DNA from 3 places in the Sodalis sp. RH21 genome. Region 2 is predicted to be linked to each of the others. Evidence: predicted binding sites of a transcription regulator. Region 2 holds the regulator's gene; each other region holds the start of a gene.
The links. Region 2 encodes LexA, which represses DNA repair genes until DNA is damaged. Its sites were predicted from a motif close to TNCTGTATGTACATACAGNA; they were not measured.
Positions count from the first base shown of each region.

Region 1: the regulator LexA is predicted to act here: its motif matches at 1,960-1,979, upstream of ACL2XP_RS13110 (arabinose ABC transporter substrate-binding protein).
Region 3: the regulator LexA is predicted to act here: its motif matches at 1,503-1,522, upstream of umuD (translesion error-prone DNA polymerase V autoproteolytic subunit).

Region 1 covers NZ_CP178732.1:2,857,223-2,864,723, reverse strand. The annotation lists gene araA (L-arabinose isomerase) at 1-16, opposite strand, end outside; gene ACL2XP_RS13115 (ribulokinase) at 122-1,804, opposite strand; gene ACL2XP_RS13110 (arabinose ABC transporter substrate-binding protein) at 2,182-3,171, shown strand; gene araG (L-arabinose ABC transporter ATP-binding protein AraG) at 3,333-4,862, shown strand; gene araH (L-arabinose ABC transporter permease AraH) at 4,880-5,863, shown strand; gene araC (arabinose operon transcriptional regulator AraC) at 5,980-6,915, shown strand; gene ACL2XP_RS13090 (oxidoreductase) at 7,032-7,501, shown strand, end outside.
Region 2 covers NZ_CP178732.1:5,423,519-5,431,019, forward strand. The annotation lists gene dusA (tRNA dihydrouridine(20/20a) synthase DusA) at 1-824, opposite strand, end outside; gene rcsA (transcriptional regulator RcsA) at 1,368-2,027, shown strand; gene zur (zinc uptake transcriptional repressor Zur) at 2,109-2,618, shown strand; gene ACL2XP_RS25075 (CsbD family protein) at 2,860-3,069, opposite strand; gene lexA (transcriptional repressor LexA) at 3,450-4,058, opposite strand; gene ACL2XP_RS25085 (diacylglycerol kinase) at 4,179-4,547, opposite strand; gene plsB (glycerol-3-phosphate 1-O-acyltransferase PlsB) at 4,674-7,145, shown strand; gene ubiA (4-hydroxybenzoate octaprenyltransferase) at 7,195-7,501, opposite strand, start outside.
Region 3 covers NZ_CP178732.1:4,999,101-5,006,601, reverse strand. The annotation lists gene ACL2XP_RS23200 (MFS transporter) at 1-264, shown strand, start outside; gene idnR (DNA-binding transcriptional regulator IdnR) at 366-1,358, shown strand; gene umuD (translesion error-prone DNA polymerase V autoproteolytic subunit) at 1,539-1,958, shown strand; gene umuC (translesion error-prone DNA polymerase V subunit UmuC) at 1,961-3,229, shown strand; gene ACL2XP_RS23180 (winged helix-turn-helix transcriptional regulator) at 3,238-3,606, opposite strand; gene ACL2XP_RS23175 (SDR family oxidoreductase) at 3,706-4,455, shown strand; gene ACL2XP_RS23170 (GNAT family N-acetyltransferase) at 4,530-5,000, shown strand; gene ACL2XP_RS23165 (DNA alkylation repair protein) at 4,997-6,103, opposite strand; gene phoA (alkaline phosphatase) at 6,271-7,501, opposite strand, start outside.

The DNA of each region.
Region 1 (7,501 bases), 2.6 Mb from region 2:
GCTGAAAATTTTCCATCATGACTCCTAGACATCTCCGGCAAAGGGAGGTTGCGGACCGCGTAAGCTATGCGGCCCGGTTGGTTATGGATGAATGAGTGCTGCTAGCGAGTTGCGCGCCCGTTTATTGCGCGCCCGTTTTTTGCGTATAGGCAAGCTCAGCCACGCCGCACCATTTCTGATAGCGCTCATATAGCCGCTGGAATTGTTCCACCCGCGCAGGGTCCGGTTGCAGCGTGCGTTCGATCGGACTGGCCATTGACCGCTGCGCCTGCGCGATATCCGCATGTACGCCGGCGGCCACCGCGCCAAAAATGGCTGCGCCCAGGGCGCAGCATTGATCGGAGGCCACTAATTGCAACGGGCGATTCATCACGTCGGCCAGCACCTGCATGATCGCCGGCGATTTGCGGGCGATCCCCCCCATCACCAGCACATTTTCCACCGGAATGCCCTGGGTTTCGAAACACTCCATGATGGCGCGCGCGCCAAAGGCGGTGGCGGCGATCAGCCCGCCGAACAGCGCCGGGGCATCGGTACCCAGATTAAGTCCGGTGATCATCCCTTGCAGCCGCTGATTGGCATAAGGCGTCCGGCGGCCGTTAAACCAATCCAGCACCACCGGCAGATGATCCAGGGACGGTTCCTGCGCCCAGGCTTCGGTAAGGGTGGACAGCATTTGGTCCTGGATCGCGTCCAACGCGGGTTTGAGCGCCGGATTTTGTTCCACGGCCTGGCGCAGCGGCCAGCCGAGCAAACGGCCGAACCAGGCGTAAATATCGCCGAAAGCGGATTGTCCCGCTTCCAGGCCGATAAAGCCCGGCACCACGCTGCCGTCGACCTGGCCGCAGATACCGGCGATGGAGCGATCGCCGACGGTCTGTTCGTCCGCAATCAAAATATCGCAGGTGGACGTGCCGATGACTTTAACCAGCGTATAAGGCTGGGCTCCGGCGCCGACGGTGCCCACATGGCAGTCAAAGGCACCGCCGGCGACGGTTACGGTGGTCGGCAAACCCAATTTTTGCGCCCATTCGGCGCAGATGAGGCCGACCGGCGCTTCCGCGGTATAGGTCGCGGTAAACAGGGGATATTGCAGCCGTTCGGTGAGCACCGGATCGAGCGCTTCCAGGAAGGCTTTCGGCGGTACGCCGTGCCAGTCGGGGTGCCACAGGGATTTATGCCCCGCGGCGCAGCGTCCGCGTTTAATCTCCTGCGGGCGGCTGGCGCCGGACAGGATTGCCGGCACCCAGTCGCACAATTCTATCCAGGATACCGCCTCTTGCCGCACCAGGGCATCCTGGCGGGTGATATGTAAAATTTTGGCCCAGAACCATTCGGACGAGTACACGCCGCCGATATAGCGGGTGTAATCAGGGAAATCGCCGTTATGGCACAGTTGATTAATCGCCTCGGCTTCGTCTATAGCGGTGTGATCCTTCCATAAAATAAACATGGCGTTCGGGTTATCCGCGAATTCCGGGCGCAATGCCAGCACGCGGCCTTCGGCATCGATGGGCGCCGGCGTCGAACCGGTAGTATCCACGCCGATGCCGACGATCTTCAGACGCTGGGCCGGTGATAAATCGTCAACCACGGCGCGGATCGCCTGTTCCATTGATTCCAGATAGTCGGCCGGATGATGGCGAAATTGATTATGCGCGGGTTTGCAATACTGGCCCTCGCGCCATCGCGGGTACCAGACCACTTCGGTCGCCAGCTCTTTGCCGCTTTGGCAATCCACTGCCAGGGCGCGTACCGAGTCGCTGCCGAAATCAAGCCCGAGGCTGATGGCCTCTTCACTCATGCTGTTCTCTCCTGTTGACCCGAAAACGGATGATGTGAACAACCATAAGGATGTTTTGACGGCGCAGTGAGGAAAGGTTAGCTGGAAGTATGCACATTTCTGTCACCCATGGCTGAAATGTGATGGTCATCAAAAAGTTACAGGGAGGTGAAATTTGCTGTATCTATGCACAAAACGGCTGTAATTGAGAACTGTGATAACGCTCTACATTTTGGCAACACTTTAACGCTAAAACTACTCCCGTCTAAAGGGCCGGGTGGGGTGAACGGTGATATTTCCGCCGCTTAGCTGTACCGCGTGGCCACAACTTCCCTACTGATAACGCTTACACGCTTCAGCATTTCGAAGCACGGCGATAAAAAATACCGGAGAGTTACATGCATAAATTCACTAAGGCACTGGCGGCGATTGGATTGGCCGCCGTTATGTCTCAATCGGCTATGGCGGAAAATTTGAAATTAGGTTTCCTGGTTAAACAGCCGGAAGAACCCTGGTTTCAGACAGAATGGCGTTTTGCGGACAAAGCCGGTAAAGATCTGGGTTTTGACGTTATCAAGATCGCCGCGCCCGATGGCGAAAAAACCCTCAACGCCATCGACAGCCTGGCCGCCAGCGGCGCCAAAGGCTTTGTCATTTGTACCCCTGATCCTAAATTGGGGTCGGCCATTATTGCCAAGGCCCGCAGCTATGATATGAAAGTCATCGCGGTGGATGACCAATTTGTCACCGCCAAAGGCAAACCGATGGACAGCGTGCCCCTGGTTATGATGGCCGCCACCAAGATTGGCGAGCGCCAGGGCCAGGAATTATGGAAAGAAATGAATAAACGCGGCTGGAATGTCGCCGATACCGGCGTCATGGCCATCACCGCCGACGAACTCGATACCGCGCGTCGCCGCACCACCGGGTCGATGGATGCCCTGAAAGCCGCCGGCTTCCCGGAAAAACAAATTTATAAAGTGCCGACCAAATCCAACGATATCCCCGGGGCGTTCGATGCCGCCAACTCGTTGCTGGTGCAGCACTCCGGCGTTAAAAACTGGCTGATTATCGGTATGAACGACAACACCGTGCTCGGCGGCGTACGCGCCACCGAGGGCCAGGGCTTCAAGGCGCCCAACGTCATCGGCATCGGTATCAACGGCGTGGACGCGGTAAGCGAGTTGTCCAAAGCCAACGCGACCGGTTTCTACGGTTCATTGCTGCCAAGCCCGGACGTGCACGGCTACAAGAGCATCCAGATGCTTAATGACTGGGTGACCAAAGGTGTCGAACCACCGAAATTCACCGAAGTCACCGACGTCGTGGTCATTACCCGCGATAACTTCAAAGAAGAATTGGCGAAAAAAGGCCTGGGCGGTAAGTAATTGCCTTTACCCGCTTGTTTCCCGGGACGGCCTTGCGCCGTCCCTGTCCATGACGAAGTCATTCATCAAGAGGATATGCACGTGTCAGCCAAAACCCCTGATGATTACCGTAGCGGGAATGCCGGCGTACCGTTCGTATCGGTTAACGCGAGGATGTGTTCATGACAACTCAGACACCTTATCTGTCGTTCCGCGGCATCGGTAAAATCTTCCCCGGCGTCAAAGCGCTGGATGATATCAGTTTCGATTGCCGCCAGGGGCAGATCCACGCCCTGATGGGCGAGAACGGCGCCGGAAAGTCAACGCTGCTGAAAATCCTCAGCGGCAGCTATACGCCGAGCCAGGGCGAAATTTTTATTAAAGGGCAGCCGGTTCATTTCGCCTCCACCGCCGACGCGCTCAATGCCGGGGTGGCGATTATTTACCAGGAACTGCATCTGGTGCCGGAAATGACCGTGGCGGAAAATATCTACCTCGGCCAGTTGCCGAATAAATACGGCATGGTTAACCGCGCCATATTGAATTATGAAACCAAACTCCAGCTTGAGCATCTGGGATTGGATATTTCGCCGGATACCCCGCTGAAATACCTGTCCATCGCCCAATGGCAGATGGTGGAAATTGCCAAGGCGCTAACCCGCAACGCCAAAATTATTGCATTCGACGAGCCGACCAGTTCGCTGTCGGCCCGTGAAATCGAACAACTCTTCAGGGTGATCCGCGAATTGCGCGCCGAAGGCCGGGTGATTTTATACGTTTCCCACCGCATGGAAGAAATCTTCATGCTGGGCGACGCCATCACGGTGTTTAAAGACGGTAAATATGTACGCACCTTTGATGATATGACCGCCGTTGATCACACCAGCCTGGTGCAGGCGATGGTGGGGCGCAATCTCGGCGATATTTACGGTTACCAGCCGCGTGAACATGGCGCGGTCCGGCTGCAACTGGATAATATCAAAGCCGTCGGCGTCAAGACGCCCATCACGCTGTCGGTGCACGCCGGTGAAATTGTCGGATTGTTCGGCCTGGTGGGCGCCGGACGCAGCGAACTGATGAAAGGCCTGTTCGGCGGCACCCTGATTACCGGCGGACAACTGCTGCTCGACGGCCAGCCGCTTAATATCCGCTCGCCCATCGACGCCATTCGCGCCGGTTTGCTGCTGTGCCCGGAGGATCGCAAGGCCGACGGCCTGATTCCGGTGCATTCGGTGCGTGAAAATATCAATATCAGCGCCCGGCGCAAGACCATCAAGGCCGGATTTCTGATTAACGACCGGTGGGAAAAAGAGAATGCGCAGGAACATATCCGATCGCTGAATATTAAAACCCCTTCCGCCGAACAATTAATCATGAACCTCTCCGGCGGCAATCAGCAAAAAGCCATTCTGGGCCGCTGGCTGTCGGAAGATATGAAAGTGATTATGCTCGACGAACCGACGCGCGGTATCGATGTGGGCGCCAAGCACGAGATTTATCACGTTATTTATGAATTGGCCAAACGCGGTATCGCCGTCCTGTTCGCCTCAAGCGATTTACCCGAAGTGCTGGGGCTGGCGGACAGGATTGTGGTGATGCGGGAAGGGACGATTTCCGGCGAACTGACCCATGCGGATGCCACTGAACAAAAAGCGTTAAGCCTGGCTATGTTACATACAACCGAAACCAGCCCCGCTGACGCGGTTGCCTGAGAGTGAAGGAGTTTATTATGTCGACGGTTACCACCCCCTCTCCAAAAGAGAAAAAAAACCTAAGTCTGGCCCGCGTATGGGATAATTTCGGCATGCTGGTGGTGTTTGTCGTGCTGTTTATCGCCTGCTCGGTTTTCGTGCCCAATTTCGCCAGCTTTATTAATATGAAAGGCCTGGGCCTGGCCATTTCCATGTCCGGCATCGTTGCCTGCGGCATGTTGTTTTGCCTGGCGTCGGGCGATTTCGATTTGTCGGTCGCATCGGTTATCGCCTGCGCAGGCGTAACCACCGCCGTGGTGATTAACATGACCGAAAGCCTGTGGCTCGGCGTGGCGGCCGGATTGCTGCTCGGCGCGCTGTGCGGGCTGGTCAACGGTTTTGTTATCGCCAAGCTCAAGATTAACGCCTTGATCACCACCCTGGCCACCATGCAGATCGTGCGCGGGCTGGCCTATATTATCTCCGACGGCAAAGCGGTGGGGATCGAAGATGAGCGGTTTTTCGTGCTGGGATACGCCAACTGGCTCGGCCTGCCGGCACCCATCTGGATTATGGCGATCTGCATGTTGATCTTTGGTTTTTTGCTTAACAGAACCACCTTCGGCCGCAACACCCTGGCCATCGGGGGCAATGAAGAAGCCGCCCGCCTGGCGGGGGTGCCGGTGGTGCGTACCAAAATCATCATTTTTATCCTGACCGGCCTGGTCTCGGCGGTGGCGGGGATTATCCTGGCTTCGCGCATGACCAGCGGACAGCCGATGACCTCGCTGGGTTATGAACTGATCGTGATCTCGGCCTGCGTGCTCGGCGGTGTCTCGATGAAGGGCGGCGTGGGCAAAATTTCCTACGTGGTGGCCGGGGTGCTGATTCTGGGGACCGTTGAAAATGCGATGAATTTGCTGAATATTTCCCCATTCTCGCAGTATGTTGTACGCGGGGTTATTTTGCTGGCGGCGGTGATTTTCGACCGCTACAAACAAAAGGCCAAACGGACGGTGTAAAGGCGCGCGGGCCGGCCGATACCAGGTCGGCCCGCTCACAATTTCTCAACCGCAGCACGCTCTTGTCCGCGCTATAGGATATTCTCAAACAGATGACAACCCAGTCCGGAGGTGAGATGTATCATCGAATGACTCACGAGACGCAGTCCAATCCCTTATTGCCGGGCTATATGTTCAATGCTTATCTGGTCGCCGGCTTGACGCCGATTATCGCCGGCGGCCCGCTGGACTTTTTTATCGATCGTCCCGACGGCATGAAAGGCTATATTCTCAATCTGACCATCAAGGGCCAGGGTAAAATTTTTGAAGGCGACCGGTCGTTTGTCTGCAATCCCGGCGATTTATTGCTGTTCCCGCCCAAGTCCGCCCACTATTACGGCCGTTCTCCCGACAGCGACAGCTGGTATCACCGCTGGGTCTACTTCCGGCCGCGGGCTTATTGGGCCGACTGGCTGGAGTGGCACAGTAAAATCCATGATGTCGGCCGCCTGTCGCTGGGCAACGATACCCTGCTTACCGAATTCGACCGGCTGTTGGCCAATATCGAGCAGACCCAGCGCTCCGGCCGCCGTTTCTCGGAAGAATTGGGGATGAACCTGCTGGAGCGCATGCTGCTGCGCGCCATGGAGGAAGATCCGCAAAGCCCCAGTAAAATCATGGACCCGCGCATTATCGAAGCCTGCCAGTTTATTACGGGCAATCTTTCCGGCGAACTGCGCATCGATGAGGTGGCTCGCCACGTTTGCTTGTCGCCGTCCCGCCTGGCCCATTTATTCCGCGAGCAGGTAGGTATCAATATCCTGCGCTGGCGCGAAGATCAGCGGGTGATTCGCGCCAAACTGCTGTTGCAGACCACGCAGGAATCCATTGCCACCATCGGCCGGGTGGTGGGTTATGACGACCAGCTTTATTTTTCCCGCGTTTTCCGTAAACGCGTCGGGGTGAGTCCCAGCGATTTCCGCCGTCGCAGCAGCGAGATAAATTATCCCGGGCGCAGCATACAGGCCGCTCATAATTGGCAGTTGCAAAGCGAAAAAGCTATCGGGGGTTAAGCGTTTATTGATACTGTAAGTCCGGTACAAGCTGCCCCCGGTGCCCATGTAGCGGGGCACCATTGATGGGTGAAAAAGGCTAATTAAAAAAATCAGCCAACACAGAGGGAACCACGATGGCAGAAAATATCGGTGTCGGACTTATTGGTTATGGCTTCGCCAGCAAAACGTTTCATGCGCCGTTAGTCAGTTCCACCCCCGGACTGGCGCTGGCGGCCATTTCTTCCAGCGATGCGGGCAAAGTGCATGCGGATTGGCCCGGGGTCAAGGTCAGCGACGATCCCACCGCGGTGATTAACGATCCGGCGGTCGAATTGGTTATTATCCCCACGCCCAATGAAACCCATTTTCCCTTGGCCAAGCAGGCGCTGCTGGCGGGTAAACACGTTATTGTCGATAAACCGTTTACCGTGACGCTGTCACAAGCCTATGAGCTTAAACAGCTGGCGGAAAGCCGCGGCGTGCTGCTGTCGGTATTTCATAATCGCCGCTGGGACAGTGATTTTTTGACGGTAAAACAATTAATTAACGACGGTATTTTGGGCGACGTGGTCTACTTCTCATCGCAATATGACCGTTTCCGTCC
Region 2 (7,501 bases):
ATATCGCTGTAGGGATCGGTTTTGCCAAATATCCTGCTATCCGCCTGGGCCAAAATGCCGGGGTTTTGATAGGCTTCGCGCCCTATCATTACGCCGTCCACGCATTGCAAATGTCGCTGCGCCTCGGCAAGATTTTTTATGCCGCCATTAATCGCCAGCGTTAAACCAGGAAAATCCCGTTTCAACTGGTATACGCGTTCGTAATCCAACGGCGGTATTTCGCGGTTTTCCTTGGGACTTAAGCCCGACAGCCAAGCCTTGCGGGCATGAATGATAAACGTATCGCACCCCCCGCGTTCGGCAACGGTCTGGATAAATTCACACAAAAAAGCATAGCTGTCCCGATCGTCGATACCGATACGGGTTTTTACGGTGACGGGAATCGATACCGCTGAACGCATGGCGTCGATACATTCAGCCACCCGCTGCCGCTCCGCCATCAAGCAGGCGCCGAAGCGCCCATTTTGCACCCGATCGGACGGACAACCGACATTGAGATTAATCTCATCATAGCCGCGCTGTTCTGCCATGCGGGCGCATTGCGCCAAGGCATCGGGTTCGCTGCCGCCTAATTGTAATGCCAGGGGATGCTCAGCCTCGTTAAAGGCGAGGTAATCCCCTTTGCCATGCAGCAACGCGCCGGTGGTTACCATTTCCGTATACATAAGCGTATGGCGCGTCAGCAGGCGCAGGAAATAGCGGCAGTGGCGGTCGGTCCAATCCAGCATCGGCGCGACGGAAAGGCGCTGGGGGGTGATGTAACCGGGGACGGCGGGCTGAGCGTCGGATTCAAAGGGACGCTGCAAGGAATTATCGACACGCATAAGATCAAATCAATCGTCTGGGGGTTTACACCCGAAGGTGCCTGATTATGGATTTTGCCGTTGCTTTTTTCATTGCCAGGGCGAAGCCAAGTATTTATCTATTGTATCACAGAAAAAATGAAGAAATCAGGGGACGCAATGGACGATAGCGGCCAGGGTCCAGGAGAGTCATAGTGCGACAAACCGCCGTGTTATTAACATATTTTTAACGCAAATACCCTTGAGCCAGGGCCAGAAAGTACATCAAATACCAAAAAACCACCAATCCGTCCCAAATGGGGGTTCCATGATTTACAAAATGATCATAATCATTTATCACATAACCCTAACACGCATCTTATCGGTACGTTGGTGGAAGGTAGAGTATGAACGGGTTTATTAAGCTTGCGATGTGTTTCCGGTTTTCAATAATCACCCATTGCGCACAAAGCATAAAAATAAACGCAGATCTTCCACGACCGGATACTCTAATAATAAAAACATAAATTTTCTCTTGCCCGTCCTCCGGGGCCGATTTTTTATCGCCACCCCTTTTGTCATGAAATGACATACACTGCAGATGACGCTATTATTATGACTGTTTTTATCTTGGACCCCTGCACATATACCAGATACGCATTAAGAAGCTCATTAGTCGCCAATGGAATAAAAGGCACGATACGTGACCTGGAAAACGTCAATGCGTTAAAAAATAAATGCAAAAGAACCGCGCCATCAATCATTTTTATAAATCAAAATTACTTTCAATATCATGATGATGGTAGTGATTTAAAATCCATTATCGATACACAGCCCTTAACGTTATTTTTTATTTTCATTGGCAATGAAAATATAAAATTTCACGATTTTGTACCAATAAAAGACAATGTAATTATCGTGTCGAAATTCATAAAGATGAGTTCAATTATCATGATAATTCAATATTTCATGGATACCAAAGCGTGGCAAAGTGACAATTCAGTATTGGGATTTTCTCCTTTGCACTTCAGCAAAACAGAAGCCGAGATTCTAAAAATGTGGATGTCAGGTTTCAACACCATGCATATATGCTCACAGTTGGGTATTAAAGAGAAAACGCTTTCTTCACATAAAATAAATATCAAACGTAAAACCAAAGCTACTAATAAGCAGATTATTTACCATTTAATCTCAATTGCCAATAGAGTCACGGATAATATTAACTTCCGTTACCCGGTTGCGTGACAAGACGGTACACATCCCGTACTCGGCGTTTTTACACCTTCATGGTAAGATGGACTGCGGAATTAGCTGCGGGGAATCCCTATGAATGCAACAACCCAGTCTCAATTACTCAGTCAGGCGGAACAACTGTGCGAACAACGTAATGTGCGCCTGACGCCACAGCGCCTGGAAGTGTTGCGCCTGATGACCCAGCAGGAGGGCGCCATCAGCGCCTATGACCTGCTGGACTTGCTCAGGGTATCGGAACCCCAGGCCAAGCCGCCAACTATTTACCGAGCGCTGGATTTTCTGCTGGAACAAGGATTTATCCATCGCGTGGAGTCCACCAATAGCTTTGTGCTTTGCCACCACTTTGAACAACCGGGCCACACGTCCGCTTTTTTCATCTGCGATCGCTGTGGCCAGGTCACGGAGCAATCAACCGAGGGCATTGAGGACATATTGCAGAAGATGGCTAAGGCCGCCGGTTTCGCCATGCGCCATAACGTGGTGGAAGCGCATGGGTTTTGCCCTGCCTGCACGGACGTACAGGCCTGCGAAAGCCCGCAAGATTGCCATCATGACCATAGCATCACTATAAAAAAGCGTTGATAACGTTGTTGCTTGCCCGGATAAATCAGCAAAGATTTTTAATATAATGGCCGCTAGCCCGCATTGAAAAATCATTATTACGGCTGTTTTTGAACCAAGCGGGTCAAGCGGGTAAAGATAAATAAGGTGGGGACAAATAATGCAGCGGCATAAAGCCGGGTGGTACGTCCTTGTACCTTTGGGTAGGAACACTGCTAAAGAAATAACCTCTTGGTACCACGGTTATTTCTTTTTAGACAAGCTACCAACGATATTTATTGCGGGATTCCCAGTCTTTGACTTCCGTTTCGGCGGCATCTTTGCCGTAACCGTAACGTTCCTGGATTTTCCCGATTAATTGCTCGCGTTTGCCTTCAACAACGGTCAAATCATCATCGGTGAGTTTACCCCATTGTTCTTTGATTTTACCTTTGAACTGTTTCCAATTGCCGCTGGCTTCGTCTTTGTTCATCGGAGTTCTCCTTGGTCTTCGGTTAATCAATTAACTTACTATGCATCGGTTAATGAAAAACAAAAAAAATCTGATTCATCTACCGGAGGTCATAAGCTAACCCTATGGCTATAAGTATAGCAGCGCATTTGGTATAAGCATTATTTCGCAGCAGAATAGCCCAGGCTTACCGGCTTTTCATCTGGAAGCGGTCGATAAAACCAGGGTAAACAGCGGGTAGCAGAAGAAAAGGGAAAGAACGGTAAATGTAACAATATGTGTCGGCAGGGCCACCCTGGAGCCGTAGCCAGCAACAGGGGAGGCCGGGAATTGATAGCGTTTTTAGCCGCGTAAATTCACGAGGCCGGCGCAGCGGCACCGGTTTTGGCTACGGCTGCGGGTTAAATCCAGTTGCCGTTGCGGATAACGCCAACCGCCAGCCCTTCAATGGAGAGTTCCTGATGGCGAAGATCGACGATAATGGGCGCGAATTCGCTGTTTTCAGGCAATAACTCCACAATATTGCCATGTTTCTTCAGGCGCTTAACCGTTACTTCATCGTTGATTCGCGCCACCACTACCTGGCCGTTATGCGCGTCCTGGGTTTTGTGCACCGCCAGCAGGTCGCCGTCCATAATGCCGATATCCTTCATGGACATGCCGCTTACCCGCAGCAGGAAATCAGCATGGGGTTTAAACAGGTCGGGGTCTATTTGATAGTGGCTTTCTATGTGCTGTTCCGCAAGCAGAGGCTCGCCGGCGGCCACGCGGCCAATGAGCGGCAGGCCGGTTTCTTCTTCGATTAATAACCGGATGCCACGTGAGGCGCCCGAGACAATTTCGATAGCGCCTTTACGCGCCAGCGCCTTGAGGTGCTCTTCAGCGGCGTTGGGGGACTTGAACCCCAGGCGCTGGGCGATCTCCGCGCGGGTCGGCGGCATACCGGTTTGCGATATGTGATCGCGTATAAGCTCAAAAACCTCTTGCTGTCTGGCGGTTAACGCTTTCATTCCGTCCCCTGTTTGTTTATACAGTCTTTCTGCGAGTATATACAGGTCCGGCGCAATTGAAAACCTTCAACGTACCAAAATGCGATAAAATCCCGGCCAAGGGGGCCTGAAAACGCAAGATCAGGCGAAGTGCCGCCACAACAACATCCCCCAGACGAACAAGGCCAGAATAATGGCCAGCGTGACCGCGGCCGACCCCAGATCCTTCGCCCTACCGGAAAGCGGGTGCAATTCGGGCCCGATACGGTCAACCACGGCTTCTATAGCGCTATTGATAATTTCGATCACCACCACCAGCCACACAGATCCGATCAATAAAATTCGCGAAACGGGGTCTGATTCGAGATAACATGCAATGACGATCGCCAAGATGGCAACCACCACTTCCTGACGGAAAGCGGCTTCATGACGCCAGGCGGCGCAAAATCCTTTTATTGAGTATCCCGTGGCTTTATAGATGCGACTAAGCCCGCTGGTTTGGTTTGCCATAATTTTTATGCACAGAGAGAAAATAGCGCCCATGTTACCTGTTCTTCGCGTTCGTATCACCACAGATCTGCCGCGCGGTTTCTGGTATTCTTGAGTCGCAATGCTAACAAGGGGCTTCACAAAGATATGTCAGGTTGGCGTACTATTTTTTACACGTTCTTGGATTTACCGCTCAGGCTGCTGGTGCGAAGCAAAGTCATTCCCGCGAATCCACGGGAAGAAACCGGTTTGGACCCTCTGCGGCCAATAATGTATGTGTTACCATATAATTCAAAAGCGGACTTACTCACGCTGCGCGCGCAATGTTTGCATCTCCAATTACCCGACCCCTTGATTCCCTTGGAAATCGACGGCGTCGTCTTGCCGCGTTACGTTTTTATCCATGATGGTCCGCGCGTCTTCTCTTATTTCTCGGAAAAACTCGAATCCGTAAAGCTGTTTCACGACTATCTGGACTTGCACCGCAACAATCAGCAACTCGATGTACAAATGGTGCCCGTATCCATCATGTTCGGCCGCTCTCCCGGACGCGAGGCGCAGCAAAACCAGCCCGCCCCCCAGTTGCGCCTGCTTAACGGTTTTCAAAAATTTATCGCCGTACTGTGGCTGGGACGCGATAGCTTCGTCCGCTTCTCCAATCCGCTGTCCATGCGCTATATGGCGACGGAACACGGTACCGACAAAACCATCGCGCAAAAGCTCGCCCGCGTCGCCATGATTCATTTCGCGCGCCAACGTCTGGTGGCGGTGGGGCCGCGTTTGCCGGTCCGCCAGGATTTGTTTAATAAATTATTGGCGTCCAAGGCGATCGAAAAAGCCGTCGAAGATGAAGCCCGCACCAAAAAAATCTCCGCGGAAAAAGCGCAGCAAAACGCCATCGCCCTCATGGAAGAAATTGCGGCGGACTTTTCTTACGAGGCGGTACGCCTCTCCGATCGCGTATTGAGCTGGACCTGGAACCGTCTTTACCAAGGGCTGCATGTTCGTAATGCCGAACGCGTACGCCAACTGGCGGAAGACGGTCATGAGATAGTCTACGTACCCTGTCATCGCAGCCATATGGACTATTTATTATTATCCTATGTGCTTTACCACCAGGGCCTGGTGCCGCCGCATATCGCCGCGGGCATCAATTTGAATTTCTGGCCCGCGGGCCCGATTTTCAGGCGCCTGGGCGCATTTTTCATCCGCCGCACCTTTAAGGGCAACAAACTCTACTCCACGATTTTCCGTGAATATTTGGGCGAGCTGTTTACCCGGGGTTATTCGGTGGAATATTTCATGGAAGGCGGGCGCTCGCGTACCGGGCGGTTGCTTGAACCCAAAACCGGTACGCTGACCATGACCATCCAGGCCATGCTGCGCGGGGGCAATCGGCCGATTACCCTGGTGCCGATTTATGTGGGTTATGAACATGTCATGGAAGTGGGCACCTACGCCAAAGAGCTGCGCGGCGCCACCAAAGAGAAAGAGGGATTTGTGCAAATGGTCCGCGGGTTGCGTAAATTACGTAATCTGGGCCAGGGGTATGTCAATTTTGGCGAGCCCTTATCCCTAAGCACCTATCTTAACCAGAACGTGCCGCAATGGCGCGACTCCATCGATCCCATTGACGCCCAGCGGCCTTCCTGGCTGGCGCCGGCGGTGGATGATATCGCCGCGAAAATCATGGTGCGTATCAACAACGCGGCGGCGGCCAACGCCATTAATCTGTGCTCCACGGTATTACTGGCCTCCCGTCAGCGCTCGCTTACCCGCGAGCAGTTGTTGCAGCAGCTCACCTGCTATTTGGCGTTGCTGCGCAACGTGCCTTATGCGTCCGATGTGACGGTACCCGAGTCCACCGCGCAGGAACTGCTGGAGCACGCCCTGGCGATGAATAAGTTCAGCATCGAAAAGGATACTATCGGCGATATTATTTATTTGTCCCGCGAGCAGGCGGTGCTGATGACGTATTACCGCAATAATATCCAGCATCTGTTTATCCTGCCTTCGCTGGTCGCCAGTATCGTTATCGGTCATCCCGGCATCGACCGGAAACAGTTATTGCGCCGGATAAACCTGTTCTATCCCATGATGAAGGCCGAACTGTTCATGCAGCATGAGAACACCGATCTCGGCCCTATTATCGATTCGCTGATTGAAGAGCTGGTACGCCAAGGGTTGATTTTCGATCGCGACCGGCAATTATTACTTAACCCGGCGCAGGCGCAAACCCTGCAGCTACTGGCGGCCAGCGTGCGTGAAACGCTGCAACGCTATGCCATCACCTTTTCACTGCTGCGCATCAATCCCGAGATCAACCGGGGCACGCTGGAGAAAGAGAGCCGCATCATGGCCCAACGCCTTTCGGTGCTGCATGGCATAAATGCGCCGGAATTCTTCGACAAAGCGGTATTCTCCACCCTGGTGGCTACGCTGCGCGAGGAAGGTTATATCAGCGACAGCGGCGACGCCATCGGCGAGAGGGTAAGGGAAATGAGCGAGATACTCAGCGAACTGCTTACGCCGGAAGTCCGGCTTACCATTGAAAGCGCCAGCGTATTAGCTAACGCCCCCGCCGTCGAGCCGCCGGGCGAGGCGTCGATGACGGTATGACGCGCCCATGACGGGCGCGGGCTTATCCATGCCCGTACCCGTCAGCGGCTTAAGACTGTCCCGTACCCGTTCCAAGCAAACTCAGCGCGATACCCACAAAGACCACCATGCCTACCAGGTTGTTATTCAGAAACGCTTTAAAGCAGGCGTCCCGCTCGCGCCGGACAATCATTTTTTGCTGATAGACAAACATGGCCCCGGCGATCAATAGCGACGCGTAAAAAGGCCAGCTTAGCCCCATCAGCCCCCCCAGCAGCAGTAGCAGCAGCAGCGTGGCCGCTTGCAGGCCGCCGACGATAGCTTTGTCATAACGGCCAAACAGGATAGCGGTGGATTTTACGCCAATGCGCAGGTCG
Region 3 (7,501 bases), 420 kb from region 2:
GGTCCGTTCTTCGCCATGATTCCAGAACTGCTGCCGAAGAATGTCGCGGGGGTTTCGATGGGCCTGATTAACAGCGTCGGGGCCTTGGGCGCGTTTGTCGGCGCCTGGCTGGTGGGGTATCTGAACGGCCTTACCGGCAACCCCAGCATTTCTTATAGTTTAATGGCCGCCGCGCTGCTCATGTCGGTGGTAATTATGATGAAAGTCCGCGTGGCGCCTAAAAACGCCGCGCCGAAGCCGCTGGGCAAACGTATCGCATCTTAAGTGCGGGTCAGCGGGCCGGCGCATTACGCGCCGGCCCGCGATCATAGGCACCTCCATCAAAGTTATGTATAATTGCGCATGCTTTAACGATGGGGATGAGAATGAAAGGCACCAGGATAACGCTACAGGACATTGCAACCTTAACCGGTGTGACAAAAATGACTATCAGCCGTTATCTGCGCGATCCCAATCAGGTTTCTCAAAAAAATCGGGAGCTTATCGGCAAAGCATTAGAGGGTATCAATTATATTCCTAACCGCGCGCCCGAGATTTTACTTAATTCAAGAAGTAAATGTATTGGCATTCTTATTCCTTCGTTTAAAAATCAAATATTTTCCGATGTATTGGCCGGTATTGAATCTGTCACCTCTGTCCATCATTACCAAACCATTATCGCCAATTATGACTATGACGCCGGTATCGAAGAAGAAAGAATTATCAATTTGTTATCTTATAATATCGACGCCATTATCTTGACCGGAAAACAGCATACCGATCGGACAAAACAATTTTTGCAGATGGCGAATATTCCTATTGCTGAATTAATGGATCTCACCGAAGAGTATTTGGATATCCAGGTTGGCTTTGATAATGAAAAAGCCGGCTATGATATGACCCAGGCCATATTGGAAAGCGGTAAGGAGAATATAATTTACATTGGCTCCATGGACGATCCCCGGGACGCCCGCCGCTATCTCGGCGTATGCAATGCGCTGCAAGAAGCGGGCAGAACCCCCATGCGGCTATTGCCGAAAAGCATTTCGTCCATCACGTTGGGCAGCCAGCTGTTTATCCGCGCGCAGCGGGAGTTTCCCGCGGTGGACGCCATTTTTTGCACTAATGATGATTTAGCGGTGGGAGCGTTGCTCGAATGCCAGTCCCAGGGCATTGACGTCCCGGCGCGGATGGCTATCGTGGGGTTCCATGGCCTGGATATCGGGCGGGCCAATGTGCAAAAACTGGCCAGCGTCATTACGCCGCGGTTTGATATCGGCAAGACGGCGGCGGAATTATTACTGAAAAGGCTCGCGGGCAAGCCGGGGGTTGAAAACGTTGATTTAAGTTACCAAATCTATTTCGGCCAGACCTTGTAACGCCGATCAACCCATAACGGGATAGCGGCTCCATGCCGCTGGCGCGGCCCGCCGGACGGCGCCTAAAATTAAACCTGCATCAAATCAACTCCTTATCTCCTTCTTATCTTATCTCCCCTTCACAAGCGTCAACATAAATGCCTATACTGTATAAAAATACAGTATCCGGAGAAGGTCGAAATGAAGTTATATCCCGCGTTGGAATGCCCCGCAGCGATCCCGTTGCCGCTGTTTGGCGATCGGGTGGCCGCCGGGTTTCCCAGCCCGGCCGCGGATTATGTGGAAAACCGCATTGACCTGAACGATATCTGCGTGCGCCATCCGGCCAGCACCTACTTTGTGCGGGCCACCGGCGAGTCGATGATCGAAGGCAATATCCACGAAGGGGACATCCTGGTGGTGGACTGCTCACTCAAACCCCGGCATCATGATATCGTCATTGCCTCCGTAGACGGCGCCTTCACCGTTAAGCGCCTGCAACTCCACCCCCTGATGCAGCTCTTGCCGATGAATCCGGCCTACGCGCCGATTGCGCTGGCGGATAATGATCAGGTGGAAGTGTTTGGCGTGGTGACATTCATTATTTATGCGGCGCGCTGACCATGTACGCCCTGGTGGATATCAACTCGTTTTACGCCTCCTGCGAGACGGTGTTCCGGCCCGAACTGCGCGACCGGCCGGTGGTGGTGCTGAGCAACAATGACGGCTGCGTGATCGCCCGTTCCGCCAGCGCCAAACTGCTCGGCATTAATATGGCCGAGCCTTATTTCAAGATTCGCCAGCAGCTGGCGCAGCATAAGGTGGCGGTATTCTCCAGCAACTACGGCCTGTATGCCGATATGTCGCACCGGGTAATGACTCTGCTGGAGGAAATGGCGCCGTCGGTTGAGATCTATAGCATCGATGAGGCGTTCCTCAACCTGACCGGCGTCAGCCACTGCATGGCGCTGGAGCAGTTTGGCCGCGACGTGCGCCAGCGGCTGCACCAATGCACCAAACTGACCGCCGGGGTGGGCATCGCCCCCAGCAAAACCCTGGCGAAACTGGCCAACCATGCGGCGAAGCAGTGGAGTAGAACCGGCGGCGTGGTGGATCTCTCATCGCCGCTGCGCCAGCGCAAATTAATGGCCCTGCTGCCGGTTGAGGAAGTCTGGGGCATCGGACGGCGGCTGGGTAAAGCGCTGCGCACCATGGGGATCGGTACGGCGTTGCAACTGGCGGATTCCCACCCGGCGTTTATCCGTAAAAATTTCAGCGTGGTGCTGGAGCGCACGGTGCGGGAATTGTGCGGCGAGCCTTGCCTGGAGGTGGAGGAAATGCCGGCGGTCAAGCAGCAGATCCTGTGCAGCCGCAGCTTTAGCTCCCGGATCGACCGTTATCAGGATATGCGCGAGGCCGTATGCAGTTATGCCGTGCGCGCGGCGGAGAAATTGCGCGGCGAAAATCAATATTGCAGGCAGGTGTCGGTATTTCTCAGAACCAGCCCGCACGCGGCGGGGGAGCGGTTTTACGGCAACCAGGCCACTCGGCTCATTCCGTTCCCCACCAATGATTCCCGGGATATCATCGCCCAGGCGATCCACTGCCTGGACGCCATTTGGCTGGAGGATCGGCGTTATATGAAAGCGGGCATCGTACTGGGGGATTTTTATCATCAGGGCGTGGCGCAGCTGAGCCTGTTCGATCCCTTTGCGCCCCGTTTGCACGGGGAAGCGCTGATGGCGACCCTGGATCGAATCAATCGCTCGGGGCGGGGCAAAATCTGGTTTGCCGGGCAGGGCATCCGCCAGGACTGGCAAATGAAACGCGAGATGCTGTCGCCGGCCTATACCACCCGGGTCAGCGACCTGCCGCGCGTAGCGGTATTGTGAACGCGGCGCTATGCGCCCAGATCATCCTGATGGGCCGTCACCCATTGGGCCAGGGCGCGTAGCGGCGCTTCCAGCGTTTTGCCCAGCGCCGTGACCTGGTACTCCACCCGTGGCGGGATCTCGGCGAAAACGGTGCGCCGCACCAATCCCTTATTTTCAAAGGCGCGCAGCTGGCGGGTCAGCTCTTTTTGCGTAATCGGATAGACCCCCCGCTGCAATTCCCCGAAGCGAACCGGGCCGTCCAGCACAATCAGCCGATATAAAATCGGAATGGCCCATTTGCCCGCCACCAGCCCGACAAACTGCAACATCGGGCAGGGGGCGGTAACCGGCGGCAGTGAATTAATTTTTTGTTGCGCAATCGCCTGCGGCATCATTGCATCCCTCCTGCTGCGTTAGTATCCATTTGGTACCTACTATCATTTTAATACCATCATCATAATAATGGCATTTTTCGCCCCGAATGGAAAATAGCGATGACCCGATTAACCGATAAATATGCTTTGATCACCGGCGGCTCCAGCGGCATTGGCCTGGAAACCGCCCGTCAGTTTTTGGCCGAGGGAGCCGCCGTGGCCATTACCGGGCGCAGCGAAAGCGCGCTGCGCGACGCCTCCCGGGACTTGGGCGGGCAAGTGGTCTGCCTGCCGGGCGATGCGGGGGATCTGGCGGACCAGGCCGCGCTGGCACGGCGGCTGTCCGACCTGTGGCCGCGCCTGGACATATTGCTGGTCAATGCCGCCGATGTCACCCATCGCCCGCTGGAAGCCTGGGATGAGGCGGGCTGGGATCGGCTGATGGCCACCAATCTCAAAGGGCCGTTTTTTCTGATCCAGGCCTTGTTGCCGCTGCTGCGCTCCCCCTCGTCGGTGATTTTGTGCGGGTCGGTCAGCGCCCATATCGGCTTGCCGCAAAGCGGCCCCTATGCCGCCAGCAAGGCCGCGCTGCTGTCGCTGGCCCGCACCCTGTCGGGGGAACTGCTGGGGCGGGGCATCCGGGTCAATAGTCTGAGTCCGGGCCCGACCCGCACGCCGGCGCTGGATAAGCTGGGTTTGAGCGGCGCGGCCCATGAGGCCCTGCTGGCGGAAATCAAGGCCCTGGTGCCGCTCGGCAGGCTGGGCACGCCGTTGGAATTGGCCAAAGCGGCGGTCTATCTCGCCTCGGACGAATCCGCCTTTACGGTCGGCAGCGAATTAATCGTTGATGGTGGGGTAAGCGCATTGTGATTTATTATCAAGGCGGATTTGTTATCATGGCGGCCTAACCGCACCTCCATGTCACGGCCAGGTACCTGCTTCGTATGTTGAATTTAAGAGAAATGACCGCCGGCGAGTATGATGGATACCGCCGCTTTTTTATTGAAGAATATGCTCGGGATCTGAGCGGCAACCACGGCTACGGCATCGAGAAAGGCCGGGTTAACGCCACCCGCAGCATTAACGGCTATTTGCCCCAGGGAGTCGATACCCCGGGCCACCAGCTGTATTGCATCGAGCTGGCCGGGGACGGCCGGGCCGCGGCCGTCATCGGCTATTTATGGGTTGGCTGGCAGGGGAATACGGCGTTTATCAGCGACTTTTGCATCCTGGACGCCTGGCGGCGCCGGGGATATGGCAAAGCCGCGCTGGCGTTGCTTGATAGCCGGCTCAGCGCCCGGGGCATTACCGAGCTGGGACTGCGGGTGGCGGCGGATAATCCCGGCGCCCGGGCGCTGTACGATCGCAGCGGCTTTCGGGTCACCGGGGTGAATATGGCCAAACGAATCGGCTAATTCCCGCCGGGCAGCAGGGTAAACGCCCCGCGCGCCAGGCATTCGCCGTTGATAAAAATCTCCACGGCATGCCTGCCGGGGTAGTGCGCCCGGGTGGTGAAATTACGGATGATTTGCGCCCGGGTAATCGCCAGGGTCGCCCCGGCAGCCAGGGTCAGGGTTTTCAGTTTAAACACCTTGACCGACGTGCCGCCGGATTTTTTAACGTAATGTACCGCATAGTCAATCACCAGCCGCTGGGGCAGGGAGGCGGTGGATCGCAGCTGAAACGCCAGCCGCACGCTATCCCCCAGCCGGATCGCCGCCGGGGTAACGCTGAAGTCCTCCACCCCGACCTGGGCGACGTGGCCGGCACCCACGATCCCCAGCGCGCGCCGATCCCCTTGCTTGATCAGCGTGCGCAGCGCATGGCGGGCGATCCAGGCGGTGGGCGGATGATCCAACGGCCAGCCCGCCAGCAGATCCATCACCCAGTCCGGATGATCCTTGGTGATATCATTAAGATGATTGGCCACCGATTTGCGCACATACAGGCTAGGGTCCCCGCGCAGCTGGTTGAGGATCGGCGCCGCCGGCGACGGGTCGGCGCGCAGGGCTTCCAGGCGAAACGACCAGGGCAGCCGCGGGCGGCTCCCTTCGCTGGCCAGCCGCCGGACATGTTCGTCCCCGTCCCGGGACCAGGTCTCCATGAGCGCCAGGCCGCGGGCAAGGTCCTGGCGCAGGAACGGCCGCACCGCAAACTCCGAAGAGCCGAACGGGGTAAAAAAACGCAGGGCGTCCATCGATAAATCGAAATCATCCAATCCATACATCGCCACATATTCCGGCAATACCAGGGTGACAAAGCGATTGTCCAGCCGCGGCGCCAGCCGCCGCAAAATCGCCAGCGCCTGCGGGTAATCCGCCGGCAGCCCCTCATGCAGGCATGCGCTTACCCGGCGCAGCCGCGCCATCAGCGACAGCGCTTCCAGCCCGTCGGCGGTGGCGGCCAGGAAGCGGCCGGTATCAAAGCCGTCGTGGACGGCGGCCGCCTGCGCGGCGATATGCCGCAGGCGGGCGTGATTAAAAATTTCTTTCAGCGCGGGGGCGCTCGGCTCGGACATAGGGCTCGTCTCTGGGGGATAGCGCTACAGGCTACGGCTTTTCAGCGCTAAAGAAAAGCCGGAGTTTGGTCGCGACGCGCTCCGGCCGGAGCAGGGGATGGGACGCGTCCCGGCAGGTTCGATCCGCGCCGGCGCCGGCGCGAATGCGTTACCCGCCGATCGCTGCGCTATTGGATGCCGAGCGCGTCGCGCATGGTATAAAACAGGTCGGTTTGATCGGTCAGGCCGACCACGTTGCCGGCATAAGGGCCGTAGGCCGCGATGCGCAGCTGGGTGCCGGTATGGCCCTGGGAGTCGGGGTCTTCCGAGTTGCCGTAGCTGATGGCCATGACCGCGCCGTCCTTGGTGGTCAGCGCCTGGGTCAAGCCGGGCGCCTTGGCGTCCGCTTCGATGATCTGGCTTGAATGGGCATGGTCGGCGGTCACGAGCACCAGCGTATTGCCGTCGGCGCGGGCGAACGCCAGGGCTTGTTGCACCGCCTCGTCCAGATCCACCGTTTCGCCGAACTGGCCGCACGGATTGGCCGCATGATCCTGCTTATCAATGGATGCCCCTTCCACCTGCAGGAAGAAGCCGTTCGGATGGGTTTTCAGCAGGTCGATGGCTTTTTGGGTCATCGCGGCCAGGGTGGGAATACTGGCGGTGTGCTTGGGATTATCGGTACAGGTTACCGGCGGCTGGTCGATATTGCCGTGGTAGGTTGCTTTGGGGCCGATCCAGCGTACCGGCATATTGCCTTCGGCGAACAGGCCGAGCACCGGCTGGTCCTGGTTGGCCGCAGTGATGCCGTTAAGGCCGTCCAGATCGCCGATCAACTGATAACCGCGCGCCTGCGCCTGTTCACGCAGCGTTTTGCCTTGCCATTGCCCGGCCTTGGCGGTTTCGCCGAAGGTCTTGGCGCCGCCGCCCAGGGTGACATCGGCGCGGGCGTCGAGCAGCTGTTCGGCAATGGACCCGCGTCCCTGGTTTTCCAGCGCCTGGGCGGGGCAGCTTTTGCTGGTGGCTTCCGGGCCGTAGCATTTGCGGGAACTGACGTGGGCCACCAGGGCCGCCGGGGTGGCGTCTTCCAGCTCGGCGGTAGAGACATTGCCGGTGGCTTTACCGGCCGCCTTGGCCAGTTCCAGAATGGTCATGTGATCCTTGCCGAACACATCCACCCCCAGCGCGCCGTTATAGGTTTTCACGCCGGTGGTCCAGGCGGTGGCTGAGGCCGCCGAGTCGGTCACATAAGCGGGTTTATGGCTGGTTTTATCCAGGGCGTAGTGGGTGTATTGGCCGGTCAGCGGCAGGGCGTCGATGCCTTTGAAAAACTGGCCCGCGCCCACCGCATAATTCCGGGCCGCGGTGATTTCCGAATCCCCCATGCCGTCGCCAATCAGCAAAATAACGTTTTTCGCC